Regions from separate parts of the Variovorax sp. 01T432 genome, predicted to be linked through region 3. Evidence: predicted binding sites of a transcription regulator. Region 3 holds the regulator's gene; each other region holds the start of a gene.
The links. The regulator sigma-54, encoded in region 3, starts transcription at its own class of promoters, with help from an activator protein. The targets are predictions, from matches to a motif close to TGGCANGNAANCTGCTTT.

Region 1: AC1DNF_RS08410 (MSMEG_0572/Sll0783 family nitrogen starvation response protein) is a predicted target of sigma-54. The motif match lies at 1,620-1,637, and genes of this name have one in related genera.
Region 2: AC1DNF_RS19015 (CmpA/NrtA family ABC transporter substrate-binding protein) is a predicted target of sigma-54. The motif match lies at 984-1,001, and genes of this name have one in related genera.
Region 4: AC1DNF_RS21900 (pilin) is a predicted target of sigma-54. The motif match lies at 1,777-1,794, and genes of this name have one in related genera.

What each region holds. Positions count from the first base shown of each region.
Region 1 covers NZ_JBFTPS010000007.1:133,022-136,226, reverse strand. Annotated here, with positions in the region: gene AC1DNF_RS08415 (aminotransferase-like domain-containing protein) at 1-1,347, opposite strand, end outside; gene AC1DNF_RS08410 (MSMEG_0572/Sll0783 family nitrogen starvation response protein) at 1,688-2,170, shown strand; gene AC1DNF_RS08405 (Nit6803 family nitrilase) at 2,184-3,205, shown strand, end outside; gene AC1DNF_RS08400 (MSMEG_0568 family radical SAM protein) at 3,193-3,205, shown strand, end outside.
Region 2 covers NZ_JBFTPS010000024.1:75,158-78,362, reverse strand. Annotated here, with positions in the region: gene AC1DNF_RS19020 (nitrate- and nitrite sensing domain-containing protein) at 1-847, shown strand, start outside; gene AC1DNF_RS19015 (CmpA/NrtA family ABC transporter substrate-binding protein) at 1,170-2,414, shown strand; gene ntrB (nitrate ABC transporter permease) at 2,425-3,205, shown strand, end outside.
Region 3 covers NZ_JBFTPS010000070.1:13,852-17,056, forward strand. Annotated here, with positions in the region: gene lptA (lipopolysaccharide transport periplasmic protein LptA) at 1-91, shown strand, start outside; gene lptB (LPS export ABC transporter ATP-binding protein) at 91-882, shown strand; gene AC1DNF_RS31870 (RNA polymerase factor sigma-54) at 992-2,581, shown strand; gene AC1DNF_RS31875 (sensor histidine kinase) at 2,606-3,205, opposite strand, start outside.
Region 4 covers NZ_JBFTPS010000030.1:84,200-87,404, forward strand. Annotated here, with positions in the region: gene AC1DNF_RS21890 (adenylate/guanylate cyclase domain-containing protein) at 1-802, shown strand, start outside; gene AC1DNF_RS21895 (MBL fold metallo-hydrolase) at 841-1,647, shown strand; gene AC1DNF_RS21900 (pilin) at 1,852-2,391, shown strand; gene AC1DNF_RS21905 (hypothetical protein) at 2,492-2,800, opposite strand.

The sequences.
Region 1 (3,205 bases), on a different contig from region 3:
GGCGATCAGGCGCAGCGCGTGGTCGCACGCGTCGCGCGACATCGGGCCGCCGAGGCAGATGCGCACGGCCTCCGGCGGCGTGCCGTCGGTCGAAAAGGCCGCGCTCGCCACCACGCCGACGTTCTGCGTGCGCAGGTAGGAGGCGAATTCCACCGTGCTCCAGGCCGACGACAAGGGCAGCCAGAGATGGAAGCCTTCGCTCTGCGCCGCGATGCCGTAGGCGGCCAGGTGCTTGCCCGCCAGTCCCTGCCGCACCGCCGACTCGTTGCGCATCGCCTGCAGCATCGCCTCGGCCGTGCCGTCCTCGACCCACAATGTCGCGAGGGCGTTCGTGATGGGCGAAGCCATCACGGTGGTGGCGCGCAGGGCGCCCGCCAGGCGCTGCGACTGCCGCGCGCTGGGTGAGCGCACATAGGCGTTGCGCAGCCCCGCGCCCAGCGTCTTCGAGAAGCCGGTGATGTAGTAGGTCAGGTCCGGCGCGAGCGTGGCGATCGCGGGCGGCACCTGGCGCGGAAGCATCCCGTAGGCGTCGTCCTCGATGATCGGGACGGCGTAGCGCAGCGCGATGTCTGCCAGCGCTTCACGGCGCGCGCGCGAAATCGTCGCGGTGGTGGGATTGTTGAGCGTGGGGTTGCAGTACAGCGCCTTGGGCCGCAGCGTCCTGCAGGCATGCTCGAAGGACTCGCCCATCGGCCCCTCCTCGTCGAGCGGCAGCGCATGCAGCTGGATGCCCAGCTGCGTCGCGATGGCCTTCACGCCGGGGTAGGTCAGCGCCTCCACGCAGATGAGCTCGCCCGGCCGCGCGAGCTGCGAGAACAGGGCGGTCAGCACGCTGTGGATGCCGGGGCACACCAGCATCTGGTCGAGCCGGCAATCGGGCACGCGCGGCCGGATCCATTGCATGCCGGCTTCGCGGTCGCGCGGCGTGCCGCCGAAGTCCTGGTAGCGCAGCAGGTCGTACATGTTCGCGTCCGCCAGGATGCGGCTGGCGCTCTGGCGCATTCTGTCGAGCAGGGTCGCGTCCTGCGGCTCCGGCGGCAGGTTCATCGTCATCTCGGCGCCGCCGCCGCCGCGCAGCGGCAGGCTCGGGCTGCTGCCGCGGATGAAGGTACCGGTGCCCGAGCGCGAGTCGATCAGGCCGCGCTTGCGTGCCTCGGCATAGCCACGCGCGACCGTCGTGTAGTTCAGCCGCAGATCCGCCGCCAGGTCACGCAGCGTCGGCAGCTTGTCGCGCGCGGTCAGGCGGCCGGTGCGGATGTCGTCGGCGATCAGATCCGCCAGCAGGAGATAGGCCGGCTTGTCGCTGGTTTCCAGCCGCTTCTGCCATTGCAGGGTGGTCTTGTTCATGGCAGTTGATCGCATCCATTGATTGCATCGGGATGGGAAGTTGAACGCATGAAGCGTGCCGGGCTGCGAGGAGCGCCGTGCATGGATCGTGTGCATGAAGCGCCATTGATCGGGTGCATTGATCGCATGGCGAATGCATCAATCGAGTGCGAAACGAGCCGCCGCAAGCCCGCTGAAGCCCCTCGCGGCGGGTGCCGAAAAATTCTGCGTGGCGCCCGCGCCGCATCGCAGCTGATTGATCGCAGCTTGATCGCATCGAGCCCGTCGGGCAGTGGCACGGAGCGTGCGAATTCGGAGGGCGCGCAACCTCATTCATTCACACCTCTACCGGAGCAACCGCATGCCCAAAGTCACCAAACCCGCGAACCTCACCGGCGAACATCTCGTCGACTACGAAGAGAAAGTCTTCGAGGACGTGAAGGCCGAACCGGGCGAGAAAGCCCTGGTCACCTTCCACACGGTCGCGTTCGAAGGCTCCATCGGCTTCGTCAACCTGCTGCAGGCCACGCGCCTCAAGCGCAAGGGCTACGAGACCTCGGTCCTGCTCTATGGCCCCGGCGTCACGCTCGGCGTGCAGCGCGGCTTTCCGACGCTCGGCGACGAGGCCTTCCCGGGCCACCAGAACTTCAACAAGCAGATCACCAAGTTCATGGAAGAGGGCGGCAAGGTCTACGCCTGCCGCTTCGCGCTGCAGGCGCTCTACGGCCACGGCGAAGGCGCGCTGATCCCCGGCATCGTGCCGATCAACCCGCTCGACGTGCTCGACATCGTGCTGCTGCACAAGAAGGCCGGCGCGGTGATCCTGGACACCTGGACCCTGTGAGGCGGGCGCCGCCATGAGTTCCTCACGCATCGTCCGAGCCGCCGCGGTCCAGATCGCGCCCGACTTCGACAGCCACGACGGCACGCTGAACAAGGTGTGCGAGGCCATCGACGAGGCGGCCGCCAAGGGCGCGCGGATCGTGGTCTTTCCCGAGACCTTCGTGCCCTACTACCCGTACTTCTCCTTCGTGCAGCCGCCGGTGCTGCAGGGGCCGGCCCACATCCGGCTGATGGAGCGATCGGTAGTGGTGCCCGGCCCGGTGACGGCGGCGGTCGCCGGGCGCGCACGGGCCCGCGGCATGGTCGTGGTGCTCGGCGTGAACGAACGCGACCATGGCAGCCTCTACAACACGCAGCTGGTGTTCGACGCCGACGGCAGCCTGGTGCTCAAGCGCCGCAAGATCACGCCGACGTACCACGAGCGCATGATCTGGGGCCAGGGCGACGGCGCCGGGCTCAAGGTGGTCGATACGCAGGTGGGCCGCGTCGGCGCGCTGGCCTGCTGGGAGCACTACAACCCGCTGGCGCGCTACAGCCTGATGGCCCAGCATGAAGAGATCCACTGCGCGCAGTTCCCGGGCTCGCTGGTCGGACCGATCTTCGCGGAGCAGATGGAAGTGACCATCCGCCACCATGCGCTGGAGTCGGGCTGCTTCGTGATCAACGCCACCGGCTGGCTGACCGAGGCGCAGATCGGCGCCATCACCCCCGACGCGGGCCTGCAGAAGGCACTGCGCGGCGGCTGCCACACGGCCATCGTCTCGCCCGAGGGCAAGCACCTCGCCACGCCGCTCACCGAGGGCGAGGGCATGGTGATCGCCGACCTCGACATGGCGCTCATCACCAAGCGCAAACGCATGATGGATTCGGTCGGCCACTACGCCCGGCCCGAACTCCTGAGCCTCGCGCTCAACGACCGTCCCGCCACCACCACGCAGCCCATGGCGCGGCCGGGTCCTTCAACCTTCGACACCGGGAGCACCCCCCATGAGCACGACCGACATTCCATCGAGCAGGCAACTGATGACCGAGTTGC
Region 2 (3,205 bases), on a different contig from region 3:
CGCCACCGACCCGGAGATCTCGCGCCTGCTCGTGGCGCTCTTCAACTTCATGCAGGGCAAGGAGTTCGCGGGCCAGGAGCGGGCGTGCGGCGCCGCGGCCTTCGCATCGGGGCGCAACGACAGCGCCCGGCAGCAGCAATGGCTGCACCTGATCGAATCGCAGGAGCGATGCTTCCAGGTCTTCGCCGAGTTCTCGGGCCCGGGCCTCGTCGAACTCTGGCGCGCCAGCCAACCCGCGACGCAGCAGGCCGAACAGGAGCGACTGCGTCGCATCGCCTGCGCGGCGCCGGCCGGCGTCGCGCTCGATACGGAGTTGAGCCAGACCTGGTTCGACTGCTGCACGCGCCGCATCGACGCCATGCATTCGGTCGAGGACCGCCTGGCCACCGACCTGCGCCGGAGCTGCGAAGAGAAGACGGCGCAGGCGCGCACGGAATTGCAGGGCCACGAGCTGCTGCTGGCAAAGCTCAAGCACGAAGCCGACGTGCCGACCGCCGTGTTCTTCGACCAACCGGCGGTACTCGGGGCACCGCCCCCCGTGCAAGCGCCGGGCAACGCCGCGCCCTATGGCCGCCATCTTGAGCGCTCGATCCTCGACATGGTCCAGGAACAATCGCATCGCCTGCAGGTGATGAGCGACGAACTCGACACCGTCCGGGCCGCCCTCAACGAACGCAAGCTCGTCGAGCGCGCCAAGGGCTTGCTGATGGCGCACCGCCGCCTGAGCGAACAGGAGGCGCACAAGATGCTGCGCCAGACCGCCATGAACCAGGGCCGTCGGTTGGTCGAGGTCGCCGAGTCGGTGCTGTCGATGGCGGAATACCTGCCCAACGATACGGCGCCCTGAAGCCCTCGCCAGCCTGAATTGGTGCAGCGCACAAGAAGGGCGCACGTGCCGGCATCTGAAGAAGATCCGTCGCCAGCACCCGGCCCTTGTGCCAGGAACGCTCTCAATTTGATAGCAGATCGACCTCCTGACCCGCTGGCACGCAGCTTGCATGAAAGCACCGCATAGACCGCAAGGTCTGCAGGCAGGTTGCATCCAACGGCGGGTGCGGCCCACCGAACCGGACAAAGGCGTCCCCACCCGCAAGGGCTCGTTCTCGAGCAGCCCTGCGCGGTGAGGACGCCTTTTTTTGTTTGTGCTTTTTCATTTCGGAGTTCGCCCCATGACCGAGTTGCAGAAATCGACATTGAGTCGCCGCCGCGTCCTGCAGGCCGCCGCCGTTGGCGCGGTCGGACTCAATCCCGCGTTGCGTGCCGCCGTGTATGCGCAAGGCTCCGACAAGCCCGAGAAGGAGGAAGTCAAGATCGGCTTCATTCCGCTGACCGATTGCGCCAGCGTCGTGATGGCCTCGGTCCTCGGCATCGACAAGAAGTACGGCGTGAAGATCGTGCCGAGCAAGGAGGCCAGTTGGGCCGGCGTGCGCGACAAGCTGGTCAACGGCGATCTCGACATGGCGCATGCGCTCTATGGCCTGGTCTACGGCGTGCACCTGGGCATCGCGGGACCGAAGAAGGACATGGCCGTGCTGATGACGCTCAACAACAACGGCCAGGCGATCACGCTGTCGAAGAAGCTGGCCGACAAGGGCGCGGTCGACGCGGCCTCGCTCGCCAGGCTCATCAAGTCCGAGAAGGGCGAGTACACCTTCGCCCAGACCTTCCCGACCGGCACCCACGCGATGTGGCTCTACTACTGGCTCGCGTCCGCCGGCATCGACCCCTTCAAGGACGTGAAGAACATCGTGGTCCCGCCTCCCCAGATGGTCGCGAACATGCGCATCGGCAACATGGACGGCTACTGCGTCGGCGAGCCCTGGGGCCAGCGCGCGATCATGGACGGCATCGGCATCACCGCCGTCACCACGCAGGACATCTGGAAGGACCACCCCGAGAAGGTGCTCGGCACCACCAGCGACTTCGTCAGGAAGTACCCCAATACCGCGCGCGCCGTGACCTCCGCGATCCTGGAGGCGGGCCGGTGGATCGACACTGGCCTGCAGAACAAGAACAAGATGGCCGAGACCATCGCCGACAAGAGCTACGTCAACACCAGTGTCGACGCGATCAACCAGCGCATCCTCGGCCGCTACACCAACGGCCTCGGAAAGAACTGGGACGACCCGAACTACATGAAGTTCTACAACGACGGGTCGGTGAATTTCCCCTACCTCTCCGACGGCATGTGGTTCCTCACGCAGCACAAGCGCTGGGGCCTGCTGAAGGAGCACCCGGACTATCTCAAGGTCGCGACGGAGATCAACCGCATCGACATCTACAAGCAGGCCGCGGCAGCCACGAAGACACCGGTTCCCAAGGAGGCAATGCGCAGCAGCAAGCTCTTTGACGGCGTGGTGTGGGACGGCAAGAACCCGACGCAGTACGCCGATTCGTTCAAGGTCCATGTCTGAGGAGCGAACCATGGTCAGCGCCGTTTTTCACTCTCCCCTCGAGGCCGCCGCCAGCAACATTGCGGCACCCGTGCTCGCCCGCCCGGCCGCCACGGTCGCCGTGCCGCCGGCCCCCATGAAGCAAAGGACGGAACCCGCGATGCGCACGCCGCGCGACTTCAGCGCCCTGTGGACGCGGGTGCTGCCACCCGTCCTCGGCTTCGCGCTTCTGGTGCTCATCTGGGAGCTGGTGGCCCTCAGAAGCAACAACGGCTTTCCATCGCCTCTGGCCACCTGGCAACAGGCGCTGACCGTGTTCAGCGACCCGTTCTACAGCAAGGGCCCCAACGACCAGGGCGTGGGATGGAACGTGCTTTCCTCGCTCAAGCGCGTGGCGCTCGGCTTCGGGCTGGCCGCCGCCGTCGGCATCCCGGCCGGCTTCGCGATCGGCCGCTTCGAGTTCCTCTCGCGCATGTTCAATCCCCTCATCAGCCTGCTGCGCCCGGTGTCGCCGCTGGCATGGCTGCCGATCGGCCTGCTGGTGTTCAAGGGCGCCAATCCCGCCGCCATCTGGACCATCTTCATCTGCTCGATCTGGCCGATGATCATCAACACGGCCGTCGGCGTGCAACGCGTGCCGAGCGACTACATGAACGTGGCCAAGGTGCTGGATCTGTCCGAATGGAAGGTCTTCACCAGGATCCTCTTTCCGGCCGTGCTGCCCTACATGCTCACCGGCGTTCGGCTCGCCGTCGGCACCGCCTGGCTGGTGATCGTCGCGGCCGAGATGCTGACCGGCGGCGTCGGCATCG
Region 3 (3,205 bases):
GCCTGCCCGGGCCGCCGCGCCCGCCACCCTTCCCGCCGCCGGTTCGGGTCTGCGCCCGAGCACCACGCTCAGCGGCGAGCAAGGCAAGTGATGGCAGCCCTCGGCCTGAACCCCCATGCAGCCACGGCGGGCAGCCGCCTGGAGGCGCGCGGCCTGAAGAAGAGCTACGGCAGCCGCACGGTCGTCAAGGACGTCTCGCTGGCCGTGCAGAAGGGCGAAGTGGTCGGCCTGCTGGGCCCCAACGGCGCGGGCAAGACCACCTCCTTCTACATGATCGTCGGGCTGGTGCGGGCCGATGCGGGCGAGATCACCATCGACGGCGAGCCGATCGCGCACATGCCCATCCATCGCCGCGCGCGCATGGGGCTGAGCTACCTGCCGCAGGAAGCTTCGATCTTTCGCAAGCTCACGGTCGAGGAGAACGTGCGCGCCGTGCTGGAGCTCCAGTACGAGCCCGATGGCTCGGGGCGGCCGGTCTCCTTGTCGAACAAGCGGATCGAGGAGCGGCTCACCGAACTGTTGACCGACCTGCGTGTCGATCACCTGCGCGATTCGTCCGCGCTCTCGCTGTCGGGTGGCGAGCGCCGGCGCGTCGAGATCGCGCGCGCCCTCGCCACACAACCGCGCTTCATCCTGCTCGACGAGCCCTTCGCCGGCATCGACCCGATCGCGGTGATCGAGATCCAGCGGATCATCAGTTTCCTGAAGGAACGCGGCATCGGCGTTCTCATCACCGACCACAATGTGCGTGAAACGCTGGGCATCTGCGATCACGCATTCATCATCAGCGACGGGCATGTGCTGGCACAAGGCACGCCTTCGGAGATCGTCGACAACGCCGAGGTGCGAAGGGTGTACCTGGGCGAACACTTCCGGATGTAATGTTGCTTACCCCCAGGCTCCGCACATCGTGCCTCGCCGACCCCCTGCCGGGGACGGGCCGGCCGCATCGCGCGGCCGTGTGCGGCGGCCTCACTTGTTGTCGTGCGCCATGAAGCAAGGTCTTTCGCTGCGCGTATCGCAGCATCTCGCCCTGACGCCGCAGCTTCAGCAGTCGATCCGGCTGCTGCAGCTGTCCACGCTCGAATTGAGCCAGGAAGTCGAGCAGATGCTCGACGACAACCCCTTCCTCGAGCGCACCGCCGAGGAAGCCACGCGCGAGGAATTCGGCCTGGAGTCGGCCGATGCGCCGGTGCGCGATGACGACCGCCTGGCCGAGGGCGAGGGCGAATTCAGCGCCGGGCCGTCGGCCTCCGTGGCCGAGGCCGCTGTCGCAAGCCCGGCCGAGACCGAGGCCGCCTCCACCACCGATACCGCCGACGGCGAACCCGACTGGGAAGGCGACGGCACCATCGACCTCGCGCCCGACGATACCGAATGGGGCGGCGACGCTCCCGCGCGTGCCAACAACCTCGGCGACGACGAGCGCACCGATGCGACCGAACTCGCGCGCAGCCAGGAATCGCTGCAGTCCTTCCTGCATCGCCAGGCGCTGGGCCTGCGCCTCAACGAGAACGACCGCGCCGCCCTGCGCTTCCTGATCGAATCCCTCAACGACGACGGCTACCTCGAAGACTCGCTGCCCGCCCTCGCCTCGGGCCTGGCGGGCGACGACAACGACCAGTTCGACGATCTGGTGCACCACTTCCAGGTCGCGCTCGGCTTGCTGCAAAGCCTGGAGCCGGTCGGCGTCGGCGCGCGCAACCTCGGCGAGTGCCTCAGCATCCAGCTGAGGGCCCTCGCCCACGAGGGCGAAAGCCCCGACGAGGCCCAGGTGCGCAAGACCGCCCTCGCGATCTGCAAACAGCCGATGGAGCTGCTCGCCCGGCGCGACTTCAAGCGCCTGGCCACGCTCACCCGCAGCAACGAGGAAGAAGTCCGCGCCGCCCTGCAACTCATCGCCCGGCTCGAACCCAAGCCGGGCCGCCGCTTCGTGGATGTCGAGCGCAACGTCGTCGTGCCGGACGTGATCGTCACGCGCGTAGGCAACGGCACCAACGCCAAGTTCCGCGTCATGCTCAATCCCGAGGTGATGCCCCGCCTGCGCGTGCACGACATCTATGCCGGCGCGCTCAGGCAGCACAAGGGCGAGGGCAGCCAGGCGCTGTCGCAGCGCCTGCAGGAGGCGCGCTGGTTCATCAAGAACATCCAGCAGCGCTTCGACACCATCCTGCGCGTGTCCAACGCCATCGTCGAGCGGCAGAAGAGCTTCTTCGTGCACGGCGAGCTGGCGATGCGTCCGCTGGTGCTGCGCGAGATCGCCGACGAGCTGGGCCTTCACGAGTCGACCATCAGCCGGGTGACCACCGCCAAGTACATGGCGACGCCCTACGGCACTGTCGAACTCAAGTATTTCTTCGGCTCCGCGCTCGGCACCGAGACCGGCGGCAACGCGTCGAGTACCGCGGTGCGCGCCTTGATCAAGCAGTTCGTGAGCGCCGAGGATCTCAAGAAGCCGCTGTCCGACAGCCAGCTCTCGGAGATGCTCAAGGAGCAAGGCATCGAATGCGCTCGCCGCACAGTGGCGAAGTACCGGGAAGCATTGCGCATCGCGCCAGCCAATCTGCGCAAGGCCCTCTAGGAGCGTCCGGCCGCAAGCCGCCGGTCAGACGCGCGCCAGCTGCAACACCGCACGCAGCGCGGCCGGCTGCACGGGCTTGCGCAGCGCGTGCCAGCCGCGCGCCTCGGCCAGCTGCCGTGTCGCTTCGTCGATGTCGGCCGACACCAGGGCGATCGCCAGTTCCGGCCTTTGCCGCTGCAGTTCGCGGGCCAGTGCGATGCCGTCGAGCGCGCCCGGCAGGCGGATGTCGCACAGTGCGAAGTCAATGGCGTGCAGGTCGGCCAGCGCGAGTGCCTCGGCCGCGCTTCCGTACACGCGCGGCCGCGCGTTCCACAGGCGCAGCAGCGCGGCGATGCTGTCGGCCACCACCGCGTTGTCTTCCACCACCAGCACGGCAAGCCCGGGGCGCAGCGGTCGTGATGCGTGCGTCGCGTGATCCATCGCATCCCCCGCCGGGGCTGCCACCGGCAGCACGGCAGCATGCACCGGCGCGGCCGGCAGCGTGAATCCGAATACCGAGCCCCGTCCGAGCCTCGAACGCAGCGTCACCTGCACGTCCAGCCGCTGCGCCAGGCGCCGCACGATCGCGAGGCCCAGCCCGTGGCCGCGTTGCAGATTGCGCTCCACGTTGCCCACCTGCTCGAA
Region 4 (3,205 bases), on a different contig from region 3:
CTACAGCATGCGCGCCGAGAGCAAGGAGCTCACCGTGATGTTTTGCGACATGCGCGGGTTCACGCGGCTTTCGGAGCAACTCGCGCCGGTCGAACTCCAGGCCTTCCTCAACGACGTCTTCAGCCGCCTGACCGAAGTCATCAGCGCTCACCGAGGCACGGTGGACAAGTACATAGGGGACTGCGTGATGGCATTCTGGGGCGCGCCCGTCGACACGCCGGAGCACGCGGCGCTCGCTGTGGAAGCCGCGCTCGAGATGGCTGCCACCGTGCATGCGATCAACGCCGCCCACCGCCAGACCGGGCGTCCGGAGATCAGCGTCGGCATCGGCCTGAACACGGGCGTGATGAGCGTCGGCGACATGGGCTCGGCGGTTCGCCGCAGCTACACCGTGGTCGGCGATGCCGTCAACATCGCCTCGCGGCTGGAAGGACTGGGCGTGCACTTCGGCGTGGATATCGTGGCCAGCGCGTCGACGCAGCGCGCGGCGCCTGACTTCGTGTGGCGGGAGCTCGACCTTGTGCAAGTCAAGGGCAAGGTGGAGCTTGTCCAGATCTTCACACCCGTCATACTCCGGCGTGATGCGAGCGAGGCCCTGCTCCAGGAACTTGAGCGGTGGGCGCGGGTCCTCTTCCTGTATCGTGTGCAGGAATGGGAGGAGGCGCAGGCCCTGCTGGCGCTGCTGCTTTCTGCGGATGCGCAAAAAGTCCTTTACCAGCTGTACGCGCAGCGTATAGCCTCGATGGCGTTGCTGCCCAAAGTCCCGAGCTGGGACGGCGCAACCCGGTTTCAAACCAAGTAACAGCCGACGGGCTGAAAGATAAAAAAGGGTCTCGCAATATGCAGGTGCGCGTGCTGGGGTGCTCAGGCGCCATCGCCAAGGACTGCCGCACGACCTCTTTCCTGGTCGACAGCGATCTGCTGGTCGACGCCGGCACCGGTGTCGGTGACCTGAGCCTCGATGAGATGACCGCGATCGACGACGTGGTGCTCACCCATTCGCACCTCGATCACATCGCCGCCCTGCCCTTGATGATCGATGCGGTGGCCAGCCGGCGCAGCAAGCCGCTGCGCGTGCATGCCCTGCGAGCGACCATCGAGGCGATGCGGGCCCATGTCTTCAACAACGTCATCTGGCCGGATTTCGCGAGCATTCCGAGCCTGGAGGCGCCGTTCGTTAGCTTTCACGACATCGTGATCGGGCAGCATCTGGAGCTGGGGACGCAGGGGCTCAAGCACATCGAAGTCTTGCCGGCCGTTCATACGGTGCCGGCCTGCGGGTATGCCGTCCGTAGTGCCAGTGGCGGGCCGAACTGGGTTTTCAGCGGCGACACCGAGCGGAACGCGCCCTTCTGGGATCGGGTGAATCAGCTCGACGTGGCGATGCTGGTGATCGAGACCGCGTTCAGCAACCGCGAGCAGGCATTGGCGAGGCGCAGCCTGCACTTGTCGCCCGCGACGCTGGCAGATGAGCTGGCGCAGATCGGCGCTGGCAAGAACTTTCCCATCTACATCACGCACACCAAGCCGGCCGAGACGGAAGAGATCATGAGCCAGATCGATGAGCTGGCGGAAAGCGCCCGGGTGCGTGGCACCCGGGGGTGGGACATTCGGTGGCTGCAGGCGGCGGGGGTGCTGCGGGTGTGACCAGGGTTGTTAGTTCCGGTGACAAAAATGTCATCGTATGTGGGTGCGTCGCAACGGTTTTCGTCACCTGTTGTAACTCAAACGTGAACAAATGCGCGGTAACCCGGGCCAGGAGAGACAAGCTTAGGGTGGCACAGATGCTGCGGATAGAAGACCGCACCGGGGGCCTTTCCTCGGGCCCCTCAACCAACCTGGAGCTTCTACATGAACCGCGCTATCCGTTCCGCCCAAAAGGGCTTCACGCTCATCGAATTGATGATCGTCGTAGCGATCATTGGTATCTTGGCCGCGGTGGCATTGCCAGCCTATCAAGACTACACGGTCCGCGCAAAGGTGAGCGAAGCGATCATCGCCGCGACCTCGCCAAAAGGTCTGATCAGTGAAGCATTTCAGACCGATGGTTTGGAAGGTGCAAAGGCCGCCGCTGCAACGTTCAATGCTAAGGCTGCGACCGAAATCGCAACGAAGTATGTGAGTACCATTGTTGTTGGCGTTACAGATGCAGATGCCGGTGTGATCACCGTGACGCTCCAGGGCGCAAGCGCTGGTCTGCCGACGGACGCTCAGGGCAAGAAGATTGTTATGTCGCCCAATGTCAATAAGGTTGCACTTGCTGCCGGGGTTTCTGGCCCTGTCGATTGGGCATGCGCTTCGACGACTGCAACGACCGCCGGCACGCGTGGCCTGGGTGCAGCGACTCTTGGCGATTTGCCCGCGAAGTACGCGCCCGCCGAATGCCGTTAAGCTCGTGTTCAGCTCAATAGAAAAAGCCGCCCCCGGGCGGCTTTTTCTATTTTCAGTTCGCCAAGCCATTCGTAAGTGACGAATACAAACGATAGGCGGCTCACATGGTTGACCGGCGAACGTGGATCGTGAGCGTCCAGTCGTCCATCTTGACCGCCCGCGCACGCGCCTCATCTGGGCCTGAGTTGCGCTCCGACGAAGGCAACGCACTCGACGAGGTTGCGTGCTGACACGAGCGAGACTTTTCGGCGTCAGTCCGTACGCTCAACAGGTGGTTCTCGCCGAGGTATCCATAGGACGCGAGCAGGTATCGCTCCGGATAATCGGCGCAGAACTGCTTGATCGTTTGGTCGACAAGGCTCGACGGCACACCCTCGGTGAACTTCATCGTCGCAGTGAGCCGCTGCATACAGGTTTCCTGGACGATCGTTGGCACCGCTTCATCGCCTGGAATGTCACCAGCAGCACGTGTATGGGAACTTCAAGTTGGCGGGTGTCCACCCCGAAGCGAGGCCGCACGAGGAAGGATCCGAGCAGGTTCGGCTGCCGGGCGTAGATTTCGTCTGCCAACTGAACCTTCTGTGCCGCGCTCATGCTGTTGACGTCGATGGTCGCTCTGACCATCACGGTCTGGGTGACCCTGCCTTGATTTCACATATAGCAAGAAGTTGGAAACATGAGCTGTATGGAGAATCGAAATGCGAGATAGCAAGCTGCCGAAACGGCAGTACACGGATGAATTCAAGGTCGAGGCGATCCGACTAGCCCGAAGTTCCTCCAATCGCCGAGCGAGTTTGTCTTTGCACGACAAGCA